Panacibacter microcysteis: one gene and its partner. The protein of the gene in region 2 interacts with the protein of the main gene of each other region in a pairwise test. Links are inferred from orthologs where the notes say so. Each region holds a gene or a part of one and is shown on either strand. Other genes may lie near its edges.

Region 1 (3,220 bases), on a different replicon or contig from region 2:
ATTTTAACATAATCACTTATAGTCTTTCCTGTACCTGCGTATTTTAGTTGCTTATTGATGTCATATATGAGCGTTCTGTACTGCTCGATTTCACTTGAAGTTTCTTCCAACTGTTTGTTCAAATCGTTAACTTTATCTTGCAGATTTGCGATTTCGGTTTCATATAATTTAATGTGAAGCCGAGCTTGCTTGTCTGATTTTAAATCAATATGGATAGAAATATTTTCCATTCATCAAATATAGATGAAATAATCCTAATGGCGACAAAAAATTTAGTCTAACGTTATCCATAGAATTAGACCGATTGTGAATAATAAGATTTGGATTAGTCAAAATATTTAATTACGTCAAAGAAAATTAAGGCCAATGCAACGCAAGAGAAAAAAATAAAGCTCAACACCTCATTTGAAGAACTATTCAATATGAGTACTTCTTATGTACCAAAAGATAGTACTGTAAATAAAAAAGCTAAAACAGAACAGGTTTTAAAAAAGAAAAATAAAAATTGATATTATGGGTGTGCTGAAAAATGAAATGATGGAAAATGAGGAGATTAAACGAGATGCCCTACTAGCAAAAGTATTAGGGATAAGCTATGGCCAGTTAGTACAAACTGATTGGGATTTTGAAGAAGATGAAGTCAACTTAGATGTTCAATTTTCAAAAAATTCACCAACAGAAATACTCAGACAAATTAAGGGAATAAGTAGTCGAAGAAGAGTTTCTATAGGATTGAATGCATTAGAGAACACCGCATATTTATACAAAGAATATGCTCAACAACTAGGTATACTTTATAATGAAATTCTCATGTTTGATACATGGGAAATTGATATAGAAAATGACGACGAGTTTATATTTATTCAATTTGAAGAAGATACGGAAAATTATGAGTTGCTCTCTAAGATAAAACCATTTATAGATCAATCAAAGCCCAATTATACAGTAAAAGTTAGACGCGTGGACTAGCGTGGTTAAAGATGTATATCATTGCCGTTGCGTCGCACACTTCAGGGTTCGGTACGCTGGCAGGCATGTGCTACTATACAACACTTACTACGAGCCGGTTCCTGTGCAGGTTGTAAAAACTAAAATGACTGACCCGCAGTTTCATGCAGGCTAAGCAATGCATCAGATATATGATCAATAATGTCAGAAGCCAGCATTGATTCCTGCGCCATGGTTTGTGCCGCAATATCTGCTGCCAGCCCATGCAGGTAAACACCTGCAATGGCAGCCTGTAAAGGCTCGTAGCCCTGTGCGAGTAATGCAGTCAGCATGCCCGTCAACACATCCCCGCTGCCACCTTTTGCCATACCGGCGTTGCCGGTTGTATTGAACCATGCATTACCATTTGCAGCTACCAGCGTATAATGACCTTTCAATACAATGATCAGCGGGTATTGCTTAGAGAGTGTAATGGTTTTTTGCAAACGGTCAAAATCATTGTCACTTTTACCAAAAAGCCTTTCAAATTCTTTGGGATGCGGTGTTACAATTGTTTGTGCCGGCATTTTTTCCAGCCATGTTTTATTGGCCGAAACAATATTCAGCGCATCCGCATCTATAACCATTGGCGCTGTAAACTGCTCCAGTGTTTTTGATACCAGGGAACCGCTTTCAGCACCTGTACCTATGCCGGGGCCTATGCCAATTGTTTTATATGTTGCCGTATCAACAACTTCATGTTGCGACAGGCACATAGCTTCGGGCAGTGCACTGTGTACCGCGCTGAAGTAATCTTCGTGTGTGCAAAGTGTAACCAGGCCGGCGCCTGTTTTTAAAGCAGCTTTTGCACAAAGGATTGCAGCACCCATTTTGCCTTTGTTACCTGCAACAAGCATTGCATGCCCGTATGTTCCTTTATGTGCGAAGGATGTTCTCGGCTTCATGATCGCAGCAACATCTTCCCGGTTACTGAAACGCGGTGCCTCAACCGTATGGAGAAAAGCGGGTAACAAGCCAATATCCAGCACATGAACCAACCCTGTCAATGCTTCATTTTCTGCTACGATAAAGCATTGTTTCAACGCCTGGAAAGTGAGTGTATGGGTGGCTTTAATTACAGCGGCACCTTTCGAACTTTTATCTATAAACATACCACTCGGCACATCAATGGCTACTACGCTGGCACCGGAGTCGTTGATATGGTAAACAAGAGCGGCACTCAGATCCTGCAAGGGCCGGTTTAGCCCGCTGCCAAACAATGCATCTATAACAAGATGATCTTCTTTATCAATAAACGGAAAGAACTCCCCGGACTGAATATAATGTACCTGCACATTGGCCTGGTGCAACCGGTGCAGGTTTATTTGAAAATCATCTGTACCCCGTGCTCCAAACTCCAGTATATACACCACAGCGGTTAAACCTGCATCGGTCAGTTGTCTTGCTATAGCAAGACCATCTCCCCCATTATTGCCTTTACCACAAAAGATCACCACCTGTTGTTGCGGGAAATTTTGTCCGATAATAAAATCAGTACAACGTTTTGCGGCACGCTCCATCAGGTCTATAGAGGCTATTGGTTCGTTGGCTACAGTATAGGCATCCCAATCATGTATCTGTTGCGGCGATAGTAGTTTCATAGCAGCGCTAAAATTACTGCTTGCTTTTAAAATGCATGTTGCCTTTTTACAAACAACTTTTTTTACAGGGTAACAGTAGCTTATACATAAACATTGACAGGTATGGATAAAACATAAGCTGCCGGAACCGGAACTGCCGAAACATGCAATGCCGTACAAGAGTGCGACGCAACGAAAGCCTCATGCATATACTGTAGCATGGCCCACAATAAAACCATGTTAATTACTGTTTGAAATAAGCTTTTATACACACAACTTTGTATTTAACTTAGTATAACAGTTAACCACCACATCATGGATAACCAGGAACTGAAAGGATTTTTACAGCAACATAATATTGACAAAATAAAATTTGCTTTTGCAGACATCGATGGCATATTGCGTGGCAAAGTAATCAGCAAGCAAAAACTGCTCGACACACTGGATAGCGGTATTGGTTTTTGCGATGTGGTATTTGGATGGGACAGCAACGACCACGCCTACGATAATGTACAACTTACGGGCTGGCACTCCGGCTACCCGGACAGACCCGTGCGTATAGACCTTTCAACAATGCGCAGTATTCCCTGGCAGGATGATATACCTTTTTTCCTGGCAGACTTTAGTGGCAAACCTGGCCATGATCTGCCATC
Region 2 (3,114 bases):
GTTTTTTAAAAGTTTGCGCTGGCGCTTTATGACAGTTGGCAACAGGCATCAAACCATCTGCCAGCTTATAACTAAAAGATGAGCCTAGTGTAACGATAAGCCAGTCTGCCTGTTTTAAGAACGTATGCGCTTTTGCCTGTGATTCGTTGATCATTTGCAAACACACGTCTTTATCGGGGTGCGAAAACCTGCTGTGGTGCTGCCAGCTATGCCATGCTTCATTGAGGTAAAAGAGGTCATCTGCGGTGTACCGGCGGTTCTGTATGTACGAAATGAGACTGCTGCACACACTAAGTGGATCGAACAAAATACCATGAGGGTTTTGCAGTATGCTGAATTTTACATCGGCAAGATAATTTCCGATATGCTCGGTAAAGCAGGAACCGGTGAGTAATAATTTATCATGGTATGTAATAAAAGGTTGTAACGCTTTTATATTGATGTCGGTAAGTAGCTTCATTAAATAAATATTTCATTTGCCAGCTGTATACAATGTTGCAGAGCCTGGCGGTTGATGTGCAACTTTAAACCCTGCGCTTCAAAATAGCTGATCATTGTTTCCGTAGGCATGTTGCCAATAAGATCATCCTGCGCCATGGGGCAGCCACCTATACCTTTTAGTGCCCCATCAAAACGCCTGCAACCTGATGCGATTGCGGCTTGTAACTTCTGGTGCACATTGGCGGCAGATGAGTGTAAATGCACACCAAATTCTACGGTTTTATAACCGGGTACAAGTGCTGCCAAAGCATTGGATATTTGCTCAGGGGTTGCCAGCCCTACCGTATCTGCCAGCGAAATAATGGTAATATCAAGCGCAGCTATTTTATCTGCCCATTGCAACAGGATTTCTTCGCTGTAAACATCGCCATAGGGGTTTCCAAAACCCATGCTGAGGTAGATAACCAGTTGCTTTTTATTTTTTATGCATAATTCCTGTATGTCTGCAACCGTGCCCAGGCTTTCTTCCTGGGTGCTGTTTGTGTTGCGCTGCTGAAAAGTTGGTGATACGGAAAAAGGAAATCCGAGGTATGTTATTTCATCATAGCCAACAGCCTGTTCAGCACCACGCCTGTTGGCTATGATGGCCAGCAATTTTGTTTGAGTATCACGTAAATCAAGCGCTGTTAACACCTGCTTTGTATCTGCCATTTGCGGTATGGCTTTAGGGGATACAAAACTGCCGAAATCAAGTGTATGAAATCCTGCTTTAAGTAAGGCATTCAGATAACTGGTCTTAACAGGTGTTGGTATAAAACTGTGCCAGCCCTGCATGGCATCTCTCGGGCATTCCACCAGTTGTATTGTTTGTAATTCCGGCATATAAACCTTTATGCTTTGAGCATTCTCTGTTTCAACGCTTCATATAATATTATACCTGTTGCAACAGAAACATTTAACGAATCGAAACCTTCTTTCATTGGTATGGTGAAATGAGCATCGGCCGCTTTGCTCATGTATTGCTGCACGCCTTTTTCTTCGTTACCCATAATGATACAACATGGTTCCGTAAGACCAAGCTCATGCAGTTTAATGCCAGCTTTCATTTCGCTCGTAAATACTTTCACGCCATTCAGGTGCAATGTATCTACCGCTTTTAATAAACTATTTACCCTGCATATATTGATACGTTCCATTGCACCGGCACTGCTTTTTACAGCATCTTCATTTAATGCTCCCACTCCTTTGTCGGGAATAATAATCGCCTGTGCGCCGCAGCAAACCGCACTTCGCGCTATGGCGCCTATGTTCCTTACATCGGTTACACCATCCAGCATTACAAAAAGTATTGTTTCACCTTTATCATTTGTGTGATCAATTACCTGCTGCAGATCCTGGTAGACCACGCTTGTTTTATAAGCTACCACACCCTGGTGCTGTACATTCGTTAAACCGTTTAGTTTTTCGTTGGGTACATATTGTACAGGTATATTCAGATCTTTTGCAAGTTTTCTTATTTCCTGTATTACGTCTCCTGACGCGTTTTTGTACATCAGTATCTTATCGATTGTTTGCCCGCTTTTAAGTGCTTCTGTAACAGGGTTACGGCCTGCAATAATATTTTTCTTCGATTGAAACATAAGACTGCGAAAATATAAAGTCCCGCCGAATTGGCGGGACTTTAAAATATGTTAAGCATTATGTATAACCCGGCACTAATAAACTACGATCTTACCTGAGTAGGTAACTTTTCCGTTAGCATCGCTAACTTTTACAAGGTAAATACCACTGTTTACAGAGGCAGGAAGTGCAATTTGTGTAGTTGATTTGGCATTTACGTTGATCACTTTTGTAAGTACAGCGTTACCCGTTACAGTTGATAACTGAAGTGTTTGCGTGCCTGTAGCAACCTTATCAAATGAAACCTGGAAACTCCTGGTTATAACAGGGTTGGGAAATATGCTTACAGCACTGTTGCCGGAAACATTTACAGCAGGATTTGCTTTTACTTCAGAAATACTCTCGTAAGCCAGGTGACCACTTGCAAGGTCAGATGCGTTATAAACATCTTCGCCTTGTTTTGCGAACGCTGTAGCTTTTAAGGTAGAAAGATCTACGCTGTAATAGTTATCTGTTCTGGAGGCACTGCTTACAACCACTTTGCCTTTATCATCTACAGCGGCGCCGTTAATGGTATAATCAGCAGGCATGTTATCGATTGCGCCCATATAATCGGCCACCATTGTTTGTGGGTTAATCCTGAACACGTTTCTTTTCATGCTGATCACATACAGGTTTCCCATTGCATCTGCAATCATATCTCCACCCCAGCTTGTGCAGAAGTTACGGATAGAAATACCATCGTTGTCTGCACCATCTTTTATTGCACCAAGATCTGAGATAGTAATTTTATTGCCGGACGTAAAACGGATAAGGTGGCTTGCATCATTGGTTAGTGCATAGCCATAACCATCAGCGCCAAAACACATTCTTGTTACTACATCGGCTTCGCTTCTTTCTTCAAAAGATTTTAAAGGGGTATTACGCACGTAATAAACAGCGCTTGTGCCTTTATTAAGGTCAAAATACCTTAACTCGTTACTGTGCATCGGCGTAAAAAACAAACGGTTTGTTTTTGCGTCATAAGCTGTTGCAGCCACAAGGCTTTCGGTA

Evidence for each region.
Region 1: the proteins of rlmB (region 2) and I5907_RS16985 interact in binary tests that used the Escherichia coli proteins (3 or more experiments, as listed by UniProt). The link is inferred for Panacibacter microcysteis from one-to-one orthologs.

The regions. Positions count from the first base shown.
Region 1 is NZ_JADWYR010000002.1:1,230,420-1,233,639, forward strand. Bases 339-3,220 are described here. They hold I5907_RS16985 (NAD(P)H-hydrate dehydratase), read right to left. Parts: upstream 2,589-3,220; coding sequence 1,089-2,588; downstream 339-1,088. Other genes in these bases: I5907_RS16980 (hypothetical protein), read left to right, coding at 514-969; I5907_RS16990 (glutamine synthetase family protein), read left to right, coding at 2,883-3,220. Also shown: I5907_RS16975 (hypothetical protein), read right to left, coding at 1-230. UniProt on the Escherichia coli protein: Bifunctional enzyme that catalyzes the epimerization of the S- and R-forms of NAD(P)HX and the dehydration of the S-form of NAD(P)HX at the expense of ADP, which is converted to AMP.
Region 2 is NZ_JADWYR010000003.1:114,608-117,721, reverse strand. What follows is about bases 207-2,982. They hold rlmB (23S rRNA (guanosine(2251)-2'-O)-methyltransferase RlmB), read right to left. Parts: upstream 2,082-2,982; coding sequence 1,332-2,081; downstream 207-1,331. Other genes in these bases: I5907_RS19895 (T9SS type A sorting domain-containing protein), read right to left, coding at 2,157-2,982; I5907_RS19905 (hydroxymethylglutaryl-CoA lyase), read right to left, coding at 460-1,323; I5907_RS19910 (GSCFA domain-containing protein), read right to left, coding at 207-460. In the rest of the region: more of I5907_RS19910, read right to left, coding at 1-206; more of I5907_RS19895, read right to left, coding at 2,983-3,114. UniProt on the Escherichia coli protein: Specifically methylates the ribose of guanosine 2251 in 23S rRNA.